Regions from separate parts of the Telluria sp. B2 genome, predicted to be linked through region 3. Evidence: predicted binding sites of a transcription regulator. Region 3 holds the regulator's gene; each other region holds the start of a gene.
The links. The regulator HrcA, encoded in region 3, represses chaperone genes, less so after heat shock. The targets are predictions, from matches to a motif close to TTAGCACTCNNNNNNNNNGAGTGCTAA.

Region 1 (5,147 bases), 600 kb from region 3:
CCAGGCGCACCGCGGGCGGCGACAGCAGGCGCCGCGCGGCCCAGAGGCCGGCGCCGAGGCCGATCAGCTGGCCCGTCAGCAGGGCGGTGCTGTCCAGGCCGATACACAGCAGCAGCACCTGGCTCACGGCAATCGTTGCCGATTGCAGGACCTTGGCTTTCGCCGCCTTGACGAACAGCTTGTGCGAGGCGGCATACGCCAGCGTGGTCTGCATGGTGGCGGTCAGCCAGGTGGCGGCGCCGATGGTGAGCAGTTCGAACCAGGACATGTCGCACAGGGCGGGCAGGCCGAGCATGCACCCGAGCAGCATGCATGCCGTGATGGCCAGGGCCACGAGGGTCGCGCAGTAGGCCACCACGCTGAAGCAGGTGCCTTGCTGGGCGTTGTCGTGGTCGAGGACCATGGCGGCCTCGAAACGCAGGGTGGCGGCGATCGAAGTCACCGTGATGATGCCCAGCCAGACGCTGAAGGCGCCCATCTCGGCCGGCGTGCACAGGCGGGTCAGCAGGGGCGCCGCCAGGATCGGCAAGGCCTGCGCACCGGTCGCTCCGGTGAGCACGGTGAGGACGTTCTTCCAGAAGTCGGGCCGCGGCATGTTCATGAGGGCACCCTTGCATTTGCCTGCCCGCCACAACTGTCGGCGTGGATCGTGGCCATAATCTGCTCAGTTTGCTAAACGTTGAGCAGATGGTACGTGACCCCGCCATGCGGCCTTTCGCCGGCATCGCGTGCGCCACGTAAATCCAGGTAAAACGATGTAAAGAAGCGTGCCCGTCTTGGCGCTGTGCCTGCGCGGGAGGGGCAGGCGGGGCGGCGCTATCTGTGCAGGCGCAGCCCGTTGTCGCCGCACCACCCGGCCAGCGCGGCGTCGACGGCGGTGCCCTTGAAGCGGTACCACTCCTCGAGCACGCCGCGCTCGTCCAGCAATTCGCGCAGCGCGCGGTAGGCGCCTTTTCTGGTGAACATGGCGCGTACCAGGCGCTCGTCGGCCGGCAGGTGCCGGGCAACGAAATCGAAGGCCAGTTCGCGCTCGACGTACAGGTCGCGCGACGGGGGCAGGGCGAGAAAATGCTCCGGGTCGCCGAGGTCTTCCGGCAGGGCCAGTTCATCGGGGTCGAGTCCCTCGGCCACGATGTGCACGGCGCCAGTGCGAAGGTCGACCCAGGCCTCGGCGCCGCCGTACACGTCGTCGATGAAGAGCAGGGCGTCGCGCAGTGCGTCCAGGCGCACGGAGGGGAGGGCTTTCTTGGTCACGTCTGTCACCATCAAAAAACGGTTTAATAATGGTTCAGAAAAGAAAAAGCCCGCAGGCTCGCGCCTGTGGGCTTTTTTTGTGGGGCTGGCAGTCCGGGACCGAATGGCGCCGGACTGTCGGCCGGCAAATTACATCATGCCGTCCATGCCACCCATGCCGCCCATGCCACCCATGCCGCCCATGCCGCCGGCTGGCTTGTCCTCGACGATTTCCGAGACCATGCAGTCGGTGGTCAGCATCAGGCCGGCGATCGACGCTGCGTTCTGCAGAGCCGAACGGGTGACCTTGGCCGGATCCAGCACGCCCATTTCGACCATGTCGCCGTAGGTGCCGTTGGCGGCGTTGTAGCCGTAGTTGCCCTGGCCAGCCAGCACGCCCGAGACCACGACCGACGACTCTTCGCCGGCGTTCTGGACGATCATGCGCAGCGGCTCTTCCATGGCGCGCAGGACGATCTTGATGCCTGCGTCCTGGTCCGGGTTGTCGCCCTGGATGTTCAGGTTGGCGCGAGCGCGCAGCAGGGCCACGCCGCCGCCCGGAACGATGCCTTCTTCAACGGCAGCGCGGGTTGCGTGCAGGGCGTCTTCGACGCGTGCTTTCTTTTCCTTCATTTCGACTTCGGTGGCAGCGCCAACCTTGATCACTGCAACGCCGCCGGCCAGCTTGGCCACGCGTTCCTGCAGCTTCTCGCGGTCGTAGTCCGAGGTCGCTTCTTCGATCTGGACGCGCACCTGCTTGACGCGTGCCTCGATCGCTTCAGCCGAGCCGGCGCCGTCGATGATGATGGTGTTTTCCTTGCCGACTTCGATGCGCTTGGCCTGGCCCAGTTCTGCCAGCGTGACCTTTTCCAGGGTCAGGCCGACTTCTTCGGCGATCACCTGGCCGCCGGTCAGGATGGCGATGTCTTCCAGCATGGCCTTGCGACGGTCGCCGAAGCCAGGGGCTTTCACTGCAACGGTCTTCAGGATGCCGCGGATGTTGTTGACGACCAGGGTCGCCAGTGCTTCGCCTTCGATGTCTTCGGCGATGATCATCAGCGGACGGCCGGCTTTTGCCACTTGCTCCAGCACCGGCAGCAGGTCACGGATGTTCGAGATCTTCTTGTCGCACAGCAGGACGAACGGGTTCTCGTGGATGGCGACTTGCTTGTCCGGGTTGTTGATGAAGTAAGGCGACAGGTAGCCGCGGTCGAACTGCATGCCCTCGACGATGTCCAGCTCGTCGTTCAGCGACTTGCCGTCTTCGACGGTGATGACGCCTTCCTTGCCGACTTTTTCCATCGCTTCAGCGATGCGCTCGCCGATCGATGCGTCCGAGTTGGCCGAGATCGCGCCGACCTGTGCGATTTCCTTCGAGGTGGTGCACGGCTTGGCGATCTTCTTCAGTTCTTCGACGGTAGCGGCGACGGCCTTGTCGATGCCGCGCTTCAGGTCCATCGGGTTCATGCCGGCGGCAACGAACTTCATGCCTTCGCGCACGATGGCTTGTGCCAGCACGGTCGCGGTGGTGGTGCCGTCACCGGCGTTGTCGCTGGTCTTCGAAGCGACTTCCTTGACCATCTGCGCGCCCATGTTCATGAGCTTGTCTTTCAGTTCGATCTCTTTCGCGACCGAGACGCCGTCCTTGGTGACGGTCGGGGCGCCGAATGCGCGGTCCAGCACGACGTTGCGGCCTTTCGGGCCCAGGGTGACCTTGACTGCGTTGGCGAGGATGTTGACGCCTTCGACCATCTTGGCGCGCGCTGCGTCGCCGAACACTACTTCTTTAGCTGCCATTTTGTATTTCTCCAGTTATTCGTGAACTGTTTTATTCAGGGAGGATTACGAGACCAGAACGGCCATGATGTCTTCTTCGCGCATCACCAGCAGCTCCTGGCCATCGACCTTGACGGCCTGGCCCGAGTACTTGCCGAACAGGACGCGGTCGCCGACCTTGACTTCCAGCGCGCGCACCTGGCCGTTGTCCTGCACCTTGCCGTTGCCGACTGCCAGGACTTCACCCTGGTCTGGCTTTTCCGCCGCTGCATCAGGGATGATCAGGCCCGAGGCAGTCTTGGTTTCCTGGTCGAGACGCTTCACGATAACGCGATCGTGCAGAGGGCGAAGGTTCATGCAAAACTCCTTTATTCAGTGGTTTGGACTAGCTATTTATCTGCGTTGTTGCCGCATCGTGTAATGACGCTGCGGCTCGAAAGAGTTGTTAGCACTCTCTACTAACGAGTGCTAATTATAGGGACGATAATTAGGCATTTCAAGCGCGCCTGTTGCTAAATTCACTTTGCGGCTTGTGCGGGCTCAAACCGCTGGGGTCACGCGGCTGTTGTTACACAAGCAATCCGCGCAGGCACAAAGCGGCAAGGTTAGCACCGAAGCATTCCGCGCTGACGCACTGTTGCCGGGGTACTTGAGTGAGGTCAAGGGAGTGTCAGAACGCACTTGTAGGGTGGACACCTGTGTCCACGCGGTCTCATCGATCGAGCAGCGGCGCCTTGACCAGCGTTGCGTGCGGCATCGGCTCCGGGCACCGCAGGGCACGGCAGCCATGCCCGTGGTTCAATCCGCGTGGACACAGGTGTCCACCCAGCAAAGGCACCGCCCCGCACAACACGCTATCCTGTTGACTGTCAAACCTTATCAGACCTATAGTTACGAATGATTTCCGAATTCCAAGACCTATCCGACAAGATCGAACGGCTCGCCGCACTGGTCGGGACGCTGCGCAGCGAGAATGCGCAACTACAGCAGACCAATGTGCTGCTCAACGAAGTGAACACGGCGCTCCTCGAGCGGCTGGTCGAGGCCCAGCGCCGGCTGGAAGCCGTGATCGAGCAATTGCCTGCACCGGCAGAGGAAGAAGCAGACGAATCCACGAACGCCGAGGCCAAGCAATGATTTATCTTGATGTCACGATCATGGGCCAGCCCTACCGCCTGGCCTGCAAGGAAGGGGAGCAGGCGACGCTGCGCGACGCCGTGCGTTACCTCGACGGCAAGATGATCGCGCTGCGCGACTCGGGCAAGGTGAAGGGCACCGATCGCATTGCCGTGATGGCCGCGCTGAGCGTGGCTGCCGAATTCCTCTCGGTCAAGTCGCCGCAGGGTCCGTTGTCGGACATGACGATGCTGGAAGTGAAACAAAAGCTCGCCGTCATGCACAGCGTCCTCGACCAGGCCCTGACGCCGCAAGAAAATTTGCCCTGAAGGTCCAAATTCGTTTGACATGCCCGTTCAAGCGAGTAAACTGCGAGGCACCCTGCGGTGTTCGAGATTGCCATATATTCCTTGAACCATTTGTATGCATCGGTTGCGGGATTATGTTCGATGGGCGTGAGCGTCGCTAGTCCGACGAACCCGAAATTGAGCTAACTGCGACCACCTTGAACCGTCAGGTTCTGGGATGCCGGCATAAACGGCACAGGCGGGGCTATATTCCAAAAGACGGTTGCGCGCATCGGCACGCAACCGTTTTTTTATGCCCGTTTCATTTGCGGGCAGGGACGTTTTTTATCGTGCAGGAGAAGCGATGCGCTATTGGTTGATGAAATCCGAACCGGATGAAGTCAGTTTCGACGACGTGCTGGCCGCGCCGGGCCAGACGGTGGCCTGGTTCGGCGTGCGCAATTACCAGGCAAGGAATTTCATGCGCGATGCGATGCAGCCCGGCGACGGCGTCCTGTTTTATCACTCCAGTTGCGCGGTTCCCGGTGTCGCCGGTATTGCGCAGGTGGCGAGCGGCCCTTATCCCGACGCATCGCAATTCGACAGCGCCGGCAAATATTTCGACCCGACAGCCACGCGCGAACAACCGCGCTGGATCTCCGTCGACGTGAAGGCGGTGGAGCAGGGCCGTTACCTGCCGCTGTCCGAGATGCGCGCGATTCCCGAACTGGAGGA
Region 2 (5,147 bases), 1.4 Mb from region 3:
CGCGATGGTGATGTCCTCGGCTTTCGCTGCCGACGTGACCGGCGCGGGCGCAACCTTCCCGTACCCGATCTACGCCAAGTGGGCGGAAAGCTACAAGGCCGCCACCGGCGTTGGCATGAACTACCAGTCGGTCGGCTCGGGCGCGGGCATCAAGCAGATCAAGGCCAAGACCGTCGACTTCGGCGCGTCGGACATGCCGCTGAAGGCAGCCGAGCTGGAAGAAGCCGGCCTGATGCAGTTCCCGGCCATCATGGGCGGCGTGGTCGCCGTCGTCAACGTCGAGGGCGTGAGCCCGGGCCAGCTGAAGCTGACCGGCCCGGTCCTGGCCGACATCTACCTGGGCAAGATCACCAGGTGGAACGCCGCCGAGATCAGCGCCCTCAATCCTGGCGTGAACCTGCCTGCCGCCGACATCACCGTCGTGCACCGCGCCGACAGCTCGGGCACCTCCTTCCTGTTCACCGACTACCTGTCGAAGGTGAACCCGGACTTCCAGCAGAAGGTCGGCGCCGGCACCTCGGTGAAGTGGGCCGTGGGCGTGGGCGGCAAGGGCAACGAAGGCGTCGCCGCCAACGTGCAGCGCATCAAGGGCTCGATCGGCTACGTCGAGTGGGCCTACGCCAAGAAGAACAAGCTGTCGCACACCCAGCTGAAGAACAAGGACGGCCAGTTCCTGCAGCCGGACGACGAGAACTTCAAGGCCGCCGCCGCCAGCGCCGAGTGGACCAAGACCCCGGGCTTCGCCGTGATCCTGACCGACACCGCCGGCAAGAACAGCTGGCCGATCACGGGCGTGTCCTACATCCTGATGCACAAGACCCAGGCCGACGCCACCAAAGGCAAGGAAGTCGTGAAGTTCTTCGACTACGCCTTCAAGAACGGCGCCGCTGCCGCCGCCGAACTGGACTACGTGCCGATGCCGCCGTCGGTCGTCAAGCTGGTCCAGGGCGCGTGGAAAGCCCAGCTGAAGGACGCGTCGGGCAACGCGATCTACTGATCGGATCGATCACAGGACGGGGCCTCAACAACCCCGCGTCGGGCTGGCCGCTGGTGACTTGCGGCCAGGTTCACGGCGGCTCCAGGGATGGGGCCGCCGTTTTTTCGTGGTGGTCGGCCGTAGGGTGGGTTCTTGAACCCACGCGGTTTCACTGATCGATTTGCGGCGCCGTATGATATCGCCGCAAACGTTGCTTCACCGCTGCAGTGCTTTTGTAGGGTGGACACCTGTGTCCACGCGGTCTCACCGGTCGATATGCGGCACCGCACGAGCTCGCCGCCAACGGTGATCATGCGTCGTACGGCGTGGGTTCAAGAACCCAGCCTACGAAAATCTCGGCGAGTTCACGAGGCGCCGCCGATCAACTGGTGAGACAGCGTGGGTACAGGTGCCCACCCTACGAAAAACAGTCTCATCAGCCGCTCTGTGGCGCCATATGATCTAGCCGCTGATCTCGTAGGGTGGGCTCTCGAGCCCACGCGGTCTCATCGGTCGATATGCGGCACCGCACGAGCTCGCCGCCAACGGTGATCATGCGTCGTACGGCGTGGGTTCAAGAACCCAGCCTACGAAAATCTCGGCGAGTTCACGAGGCGCCGCCGATCAACTGGTGAGACAGCGTGGGCACAGGTGCCCACCCTACGAAAAACAGTCGCATCAGCCGCTCTGTGGCGCCATATGATCTAGCCGCTGATCTCGTAGGGTGGGCTCTCGAGCCCACGCGGTCTCATCGGTCGATATGCGGTGCCGCACGAGCTCGTGGCAAACGGTGATCATGCGTCGTACCGCGTGGGTTCAAGAACCCAGCCTACGAAAATCTCGGCGAGTTCACGAGGCGCCGCCGATCAACTGGTGAGACAGCGTGGGCACAGGTGCCCACCCTACGAAAAACAGACCCGTCGCCGCGAGCGACATCAAGAAATAAAAAACGGCGGCCCATCGCTGGACCGCCGTTTTCACATGATGCTGCCGCCGGCTTACACGTACGCCGCCAGCGCGCCCTTCATCTTCTTCAACGCCGCCGATTCGATCTGGCGGATGCGCTCGGCCGACACGCCGAATTCCTCGGCCAGGGTGTGCAGCGTGGCGCCCGAGCCGTCGTCGTTGGCCAGCCAGCGCGCTTCGACGATGCGGCGCGAACGCGGGTCGAGCTTGCCCAGCGCCGTCTCCAGGCCTTCGGACTGCAGGCGCGTGACCTGCTCGGCTTCCAGCACCTTGGTCGGTTCCTGCTGGTCCGAGGACAGGTAGGCGATCGGCGAGAACTTGTCGTCCTCGTCGTCGGTCGGCGCTTCCAGGGCGATGTCGCGGCCCGAGAGGCGGGTTTCCATCTCGATCACTTCCTCGCGCTTGACGCCCAGCAGCTTCGCCAGGTCGTCGACCTGGCCCGGCGACATCGCGTCCAGGCCCTGCTTGTTGCTGCGCAGGTTGAAGAACAGCTTGCGCTGGGCCTTGGTCGTCGCGACCTTCACCAGGCGCCAGTTCTTCAGGATGTACTCGTGCATCTCGGCCTTGATCCAGTGCATCGCGTACGACACCAGGCGCACGCCCTGGTTCGGGTCGAAACGCTTCACGGCCTTCATCAGGCCGATGTTGCCTTCCTGGATCAGGTCGGCGTGCGGCAGGCCGTAGCCCAGGTAGCCGCGCGCGATCGACACCACCAGGCGCAGGTGCGAGAGCACCAGTTTCTGCGCGGCGTCGAGATCATTCTTTTCCCGCAGCCGCTTTGCCAGCGAGACTTCTTCCTCGTGGGACAGCATCGGCAGCCGGTTCACCGCGGAGATATACGCGTCGATGTTACCGAGATTGCCAGTGAAGCCAAGTCCCAGAGCACGGCTGCCGGTTGGAACCAATGCGGATTGTGCGGACATTATGTTTTCCCTCGTAAGTAATTTGTGCTGCATCTCGCGCAACGGGACAATTCCCGCTGCCGATTTTTTCGGCTTGATTCCGGATGCCAGCGAACCCATTTACATTCACTTGAGTCATATATTAGCACTCTCTAGGGGTGAGTGCTAGCGACGCCCCCGTATGCCAGGGTCGTTTAAGTCTCGTCAAAGTATTGCTTATAAGCATTAATCATGCCCGCTTTACTGTAGAGTGAAACGGCGCAGATTTATTGAGCTATCTCAAGTACTTACCTCTTGTGGGTCGCGTTAGGCCACAGACTAAGGGCGGTCGAAAGCCCGTTTCTGTTAGTTGGCGCACGAAGCACCGAGTTCGGGGCATGGCGAGGCAAATTCCTACTTCGGCGAGGGAAGTAGACGCACAAGCCGGAAGCATGGGAGGGCTGGAAAACGACGCGGGCGGACCCATGGGCCCGCCCGGAGAAGGACAGTCAGGAGCGCGCGCTCAGTTCAGGCGCGCCAGGTGACGTTGCACCGACAGCATGGCCCCGATCAGGCCGAGGCCGGCGCTGATCGCGAGCAGGGCGGCCAGCTCCAGTGGCCCCAGGAAAGCCAGCTGGAATTCCGACGCGTACAGGCGCGCGAACTCGGCGATCGCCGTGTTCAGCGGCCGCAGGGCCAGCGCCACGCCCGCCAGGGCCAGCGCGCCGGCGCACAGGCCGAACAGGGCGCCGGTGTAGTAGAAGGGGCGGTGGATGAAGTTGTCGGTCGCGCCCAGCAGCTTCGATACCGCGATTTCCTCGCGCTGGGTCAGCACCTGCAGGCGGATGGTATTGAACACCACCGCGATCACCACCACGCCCAGCGTGACCGCCAGCAGCAGCAGCGCCAGGCGCAGCACGTCCATCAGCGCGGCCAGGCGCTTGACCCAGGCCGAGTCGACCTGCACGGTGTCGACGTGCGGCAGCTGGTGCAGCTGCTCGACCACGGCGTCGATACGGGCGGCGTCGGCCGTGTTCGAGGAACCGGCCAGCTTCATCACATAGCTGTCGGGCAGGGGATTGTCGCCCAGCGTGTCGAGCGCATCGGACAGGCCGCTGCGCGCCTTCAGGTCTTCCAGCGCCCGCTCGCGCGGAATGAAGCTGATGCTGGCCTTGTTGTCTCCCATGCCTTCCAGGATCTGGCGCAGCTGCGGCTCGATCGCGCGGGCTTCCTCGCGCGTCGCCTCCGGCTGCACGAACAGGCTGACCTCGGGATCGACCGAGAGCTGCTCGGACATCGGGCGCACGTTCTCGAGCAGGGTGATGCCGGCGAAGGGCAGGGTCAGCGCGACCGCGATCACCAGCACGTTGAACAGGAAGCTGCCCGGCGCCTTGCGCACGGTGGAGAGCGCCGCGCCGAGCGCGAAGCGGTGCTGGCGGAACCACGGGCTCATGCCGCACCTCCGGTCGCGTCGGCCATGCCGGCGGCGCCGGCCATGCCGCCCGACACCAGCTGGCCGTGCTCCAGGCGGATCACGCGTCCCGCCTGGTCGAGCACCTGCTCGTCGTGGGTCGAGATCACGCAGGTCACGCCGACGGCGTTGAAGGCGCGCAGGGCGTCGATCACCTTGTCGGCCGCCACGCGGTCGAGATTCGCGGTGGGCTCGTCGGCCAGGATGATCTGCGGGCGGTTGACGATGGCGCGCGCGATCGCCACGCGCTGCTGCTCGCCGCCGGACAGTTCCAGCGGATGGGCCTTCGCGCGCTCGAGCAGCCCGACCTTGTCGAGGGCGGCGCGGGCGCGCTGCTCGGCCTGGGCCTTCGGCGCGCCGGTCACCAGCAGGGGCAGCATGGTGTTGGCGAGGATGTTGCGGTCGTTCAGCAGGCGCTGGTGCTGGAAGATCAGGCCGAGGTTACGGCGCAGGAAGGGAATGCCGGCTTTCCTGATCTTGCCGATGTCCTGGCCGAACACGACCACGCGGCCGCTGCTCGGGCGTTCGACCGCCGCGACCATCTTCATCAGCGTCGATTTGCCGGCGCCCGAAGGGCCGGCCAGGTAGACCAGTTCGCCCTTGTCGATGTTCAGGGTGACGTCGCGCAGGGCGGTGGCGTCGACCGAGTATTTCTTCGATACGTTGTGGAATTCGATCATCGGCCTTTATCCCAGCAGCGCTTCGACAAACTCTTCTGCATTGAAGGGCTGCAGGTCGTCCAGCTTTTCGCCGACGCCGATGAAGTACACCGGCACCGGGCGCGTACGCGCGATCGCGGCCAGCACGCCGCCCTTGGCGGTGCCGTCCAGCTTGGTGATGATCAGCCCGGTGA
Region 3 (5,147 bases):
GGCCCATGCGCCCGCTGGCGCCGGCGACCGCGATTTTCAGTTGCGTCATGACAGTCTTACTGGATATTGGTATTGGCCGGGGCGGCGTTGGTCACCGGGGCGACCGGCCGGGTCGGTGCATTCTTCGACGGGAACTGGGTCGGACCGGCGATGCGGTCGATGTACTCGCGCTCGGTCGGCAGGTTGCCGCCGTCAAAGCGTTCGACGACATTGTCCTTGAAGTAGACGGTAACGCGGCTGGTGGTCAGTTCGCCGTTGCCGCGCGCCAGGTAGAACGGGTAGTCCCAGCGGTCGGCATGGAACATGTCGGCCAGCATCGGCGTGCCGAGGATGAAGCGGACCTGGTCGCGGGTCTGGCCGACCTTCAGCTGGTTCAGCATTTCCTGCGACACGAAGTTGCCCTGCTGGATGTCCGGACGGTAGGGCGAGAAGATCCACAGGAATTTCTGCAGCTTGGTCACCTTGGTCGTCTGCGCACCCGAATTGGCCAGCGCGGCCGCCTTGTCGGCATCGGCTGCCACCGCCGCCGCGTCGGTGCTCGCCGGCGCGGCCGGCTTGGTCTGGTTGCGCCAGGATGCGCAACCGGACAGCAGCAGCGTGCATGCGAGGCCCGCGGCGAGTGCAGCCCGGGCATAGGGACGGTGAACTACGGCATGGGTGACGCGCATATGTAACCTCAAAACGTTTAGCGGGAGCTTCCAAAACGCTATATCATAAAGCACTCCGCCCATCTACGAGTAACAAACATGAGTAACAAACCCACCGACCTGAAGGCGAGCGGCCTGAAGGCCACCCTGCCACGCCTCAAGATCCTGGAAATCTTCCAGAACAGCGAAGTGCGGCACCTGACGGCGGAAGACGTCTACAAAATCCTCCTGGCCGACAACATGGACGTCGGCCTGGCGACGGTCTATCGTGTGCTGACCCAGTTCGAACAGGCGGGCCTGCTGAACCGCAACCACTTCGAAACCGGCAAGGCTATCTACGAGCTCAACGCGGGCTCGCACCACGACCACCTCGTCTGTCTGGACTGCGGCCACGTCGAAGAGTTCTTCGATGAGGAGATCGAATCGCGCCAGAACAGGATCGCCGTCGAACGCGGTTTCAAGATCGCCGAGCACGCGCTGGCAATCTACGGCAACTGCATCAAGACGGCGTGTCCGCATCGCGGCAATAACTGAAGCGGGATTTTCCGCTGCAATGAAGAACGGCGCCGCGGCGCCGTTTTTTGTTGTTACCTGTAGGGTGGGCGCCCTGTGCCCACGCGTGAAGTCTGCGTCGCGTTGGCGTTCATAAAGCGCTGCGTCTGCTCATCGTTTACGCGTGGGCACGGGGCGCCCGCCCTACGGATATCGATGCAAGCGCATCGGCAGAAGGTCCGCCACCCCGTCAGGAATGGCTCAGCGCATTCGACAGCAGCTTGGCCGTGATGTCGACGATCGGGATCACGCGCTCGTAGGCCATGCGTGTGGGGCCGATCACGCCCAGGGTGCCGACGATCTTGCCGTTCACTTCGTAAGGTGCGGTGACGACGCTCATTTCGTCCATCGGCACCAGGTTCGATTCGCCGCCGATGAAGATCTGCACGCCGCCGGCGCGGCTGGAGACGTCGAGCAATTGCATCAGTCCGGTCTTCTGCTCGAACATCTCGAACAGCTGGCGCAGCGAACTCATGTTCGACGACAGGTCCGACACCGACAGCAGATTGCGCTCGCCGGCAATGACCATGTCTTCGCCTTCGGACATCGCTTCGCTGCCGGCCTCCACCGCAACCTGCATCAGGCCGCCGATGTCCTCGCGCAGCTGGCGCAGCTCGCCGGTCAGGCGCGCGCGCACCTCGTCGAAAGTCAGGCCGGCGTAGTTCTGGTTCAGGTAGTTGGCCGACTGCACCAGCTGGGCCGGCGTGTAGTCGACCTCGGTGAGCAGCAGGCGATTCTGCACGTCCCCGCGCGGGTCGACGATGACGAGCAGGATGCGGCGCTCGGACAGGCGCAGGAATTCGATCTGCTGGAATACCGATTCGCGCCGCGGGCTTTGCACCACGCCGGCGAACTGGGTGAGCGAGGACAGCATCTGCGCCGCGTTGGCGATGATCTTCTGCGGCTGCTGGGCGGCCAGGCGCATGCGCTCGGCGTCGACGCCCTGCTCGTCGAGGTGCTGCACGGTGAGCAGGGTATCGACGAACAGGCGGTAGCCGCGCGGCGTGGGCACGCGGCCGGCCGAGGTGTGGGGACTGGCGACGTAACCCATTTCCTCGAGGTCGGCCATGATGTTGCGGATCGTGGCCGGCGACAGGTCCAGGCCCGAAATCTTCGACAGCGCGCGCGACCCGACCGGCTGGCCATCGGCGATGTAGCGCTCGACCAGGGCTTTCAGCAGGGTTTGGGCACGGGTATCAAGTTGCATGGGGAGAAGCGGAAAATGGTTCCGCTCCTATTATGCACCTTCGGCTGAAGGCTGTGCAGTCAGCCGTGCTCTTGCCTGAGCCAGGCCAGCAGTTCGTCGAAATCGGCAACGATGGCGTCGGGCTGCACACCCACTTCCAGGTGGCGCCGGCTGGCGGTGCGGTTCATCCAGACGGCGCGCATCCCGGCGCGCTGGGCGCCCTGCACGTCGAGGATCAGGTCGTCGCCGACGTAGACGGCTTCCTGCGGCGCCACGCCCAGGGCATCGCAGCCCGCATGGAAGATCGCCGGATCGGGCTTGGCGCGGCCGAACTGCGGCGCCGCCACCGAGGCCTTGAAATGGTGGGCCAGGCCGATCGTCTGCAGGTCGGCATTGCCATTCGTGATCGAACCGATCAGCACCTTGCCTTTCAGGCGCAACAGGCCCGGCAGCACGTCGTCGTAGGGAATCACGGCATTGCGCGCGGCGAAGAATTCGACCATCGCCAGCTCCACCTTGGAAAGATCTTCGCCGGCCTGCGCGAAGGCGGCCTCCAGCCCGGCGCGGCGCAGCGCACCAAGGTCGAGCTGGAATTCGGGGCGCTGGGCCAGCAGCTCCAGGCGGGCCTGGCGCAGGCTGTCGATGGTGAAGCGTTCCGCCACACGCGGCGCGTGGTCGGCAAGCCAGGCGAACAGGGTCTGTTCGGCCTGCAGGATCACGGGGGCGATCGGCCACAGCGTGTCGTCGAGATCGAACAGGACGGCTCGGGGCCAGGGGCGGCGGGGCGTGGTCGTCATCTGGGTCGCATGGGTGAGAGGGCGAGCCAAGCATAGCGAGGCCAGCGGCGAAATGCAAACGCACGCCGGCATGCAGCGCTGCCGTTACACCGTGATACAAACGGCGATGAGCCTGGGCCTTGTCAAATGCTCTAAAATGATGGGCAAACTTGACGCACCTGACAAAAACCCATGGCGGCGTTGCATCGTATCGCCGTATGCTCGTACTGTCTTCGACGACGCGTCGGACGGCCGCATCCCTTGCCATAGGAATTTTCTCAGGCGCTCTTAGCGTCGACGCGGCACGGACGCCGTAGCGCGTCTTGTCCAGTTCCCTTTTATTTGGAGAAATTATGATTCGTTCCCCCCTGCGTGCCGGCATCGCGCTGGCATGCGCGCTGAGCCTGTCCGCCTGCGGCGGCGGCGACGGCGAGTTCTATTTGGGCGGTAATGTTTACGGCATCAACAAGGGCAACCTGGTGCTGAAGAATGAAAGCAATGGCGCCACGGTGACGCTCACCCAGCCAGGCAGCTTCTTCTTCCCGGACCTCGTCGAGGCCGATTCCGACTACAACGTCGTGGTCGACTCCGTGCCTGACAACATCGCCGGCAAAGAAGCATGCACGGTTACCAAAGGCAAGGGCAAGGCCACGTTCAACATCAACACCATCGTGGTGGTCTGCACGATCAACACCCACAAGCTGACGGGCAACATCACCGGGCTGGACGACAAGTCGGGGCTGGTGCTGGTCAACGGCAACAATCGCGTCGAAGTGCCGGCCGGCGCCACCACCTTCGCCATGGCCGACGTTCCCGAGGACTCGCCCTACGGCATCACTGTCCTGAAGCAGCCGGACGAGCGCAACTGCACCATTACCAACGGCACGGGCACCATGCTCAAGACCGATATCGGTAACGTGCAGGTGAACTGCACCCCGACCACGCCTTGAGCCGACGTACCCTGGAGAACACCTTGAAGAAAACGAAACTGATCCGCCCGGCCGCGGCACTGGCCCTGGTGGCGACGCTCGCCTCCTGCGGCGGTTCCTCGAACTACACCATCGGCGGCGTCGTCAGCGGCCTGCAGCCGGGCACCAAGCTGGTCCTGACCACCAACGGCATGGAAACGACCGTCGAGGGCAAGCCGCTGGTCAACGGCCAGATCCCCGACGTGTCCTATTCCTTCCCGCAGCAGCTCGAGTACGGCGAAGTCTATAACGTGCTGCCGAAGCAGATCGGCAAGAATGCCGACGACAGCCCGATCTACCAGATGCCGGAGCACCAGACCTGCGTGGCCTCGGGCCGCACCAACGACACGGCCGGGCGCCTGTCGGAAATCCGCGCCGACTACAGCTGCTCGCTGGTCGCACCGAGCATCGGCGGCGTCGTCAAGGGCCTGACGGTCGGCAGCGTCACGCTGATCAACGGCAGCACCGGCGGCTCTGTCACGATTTCCGCTCCGGAAACCGCTGGCGACGTCAACTTCGTCTTCAGCACGCCGGTCACCTGGGGCCAGACCTATGGCGTCACGGTCCTGAGCGCCGACAAGGTGAGCTGCACCGTCAGCAACGGTACCGGCACCATGGGCGACAACAACGTGACCAACATCGAAATCAACTGCGCCGCCAATCCGACCTGATGGAGACATATGCTGCGCTTATGACGATCATTCCAAAAGAAAATTGGCTTTATATGTTGTAGCGCAGCATAATCCTACCTGTCTCCTCCAACTCTCCTCAGAAAAGAATTGGATTTAAGCCCACCCGCAACGGTGGGCTTTTTTTTTGCCGCGGCTCAGCCGAGCTTGGTGACCGGGGCCAGGCGCTTGCCGACGACCTTCACGACCGCCATTTTCTCCGTGCCCACCGTCACCATCGATGCGGCGCGAACCTCGGCCTTGTAGCTCTCGGCGCTGGCGTAGGTGCTGACACCGACGAGCAGAGCGGCGACGACGAAGATGGCTTCCATGTGCTTGAGGACGTTCAT

Region 1: groES (co-chaperone GroES) is a predicted target of HrcA. The motif match lies at 3,455-3,481, and genes of this name have one in related genera.
Region 2: rpoH (RNA polymerase sigma factor RpoH) is a predicted target of HrcA. The motif match lies at 2,987-3,013, and genes of this name have one in related genera.

Annotation. Positions count from the first base shown of each region.
Region 1 is NZ_CP196525.1:1,225,376-1,230,522, forward strand. It holds gene ACSUZJ_RS05450 (lipopolysaccharide biosynthesis protein) at 1-601, opposite strand, end outside; gene ACSUZJ_RS05455 (hypothetical protein) at 817-1,254, opposite strand; gene groL (chaperonin GroEL) at 1,384-3,030, opposite strand; gene groES (co-chaperone GroES) at 3,076-3,366, opposite strand; gene ACSUZJ_RS05470 (hypothetical protein) at 3,907-4,146, shown strand; gene ACSUZJ_RS05475 (cell division protein ZapA) at 4,143-4,454, shown strand; RNA gene ssrS (6S RNA) at 4,501-4,682, shown strand; gene ACSUZJ_RS05485 (EVE domain-containing protein) at 4,777-5,147, shown strand, end outside.
Region 2 is NZ_CP196525.1:4,707,495-4,712,641, reverse strand. It holds gene pstS (phosphate ABC transporter substrate-binding protein PstS) at 1-997, shown strand, start outside; gene rpoH (RNA polymerase sigma factor RpoH) at 1,975-2,865, opposite strand; gene ftsX (permease-like cell division protein FtsX) at 3,347-4,276, opposite strand; gene ACSUZJ_RS20790 (cell division ATP-binding protein FtsE) at 4,273-4,974, opposite strand; gene ftsY (signal recognition particle-docking protein FtsY) at 4,981-5,147, opposite strand, start outside.
Region 3 is NZ_CP196525.1:624,514-629,660, reverse strand. It holds gene dapB (4-hydroxy-tetrahydrodipicolinate reductase) at 1-49, opposite strand, end outside; gene ACSUZJ_RS02825 (outer membrane protein assembly factor BamE) at 57-668, opposite strand; gene fur (ferric iron uptake transcriptional regulator) at 747-1,181, shown strand; gene hrcA (heat-inducible transcriptional repressor HrcA) at 1,390-2,406, opposite strand; gene ACSUZJ_RS02810 (HAD family hydrolase) at 2,466-3,182, opposite strand; gene ACSUZJ_RS02805 (hypothetical protein) at 3,515-4,111, shown strand; gene ACSUZJ_RS02800 (hypothetical protein) at 4,135-4,800, shown strand; gene ACSUZJ_RS02795 (hypothetical protein) at 4,956-5,147, opposite strand.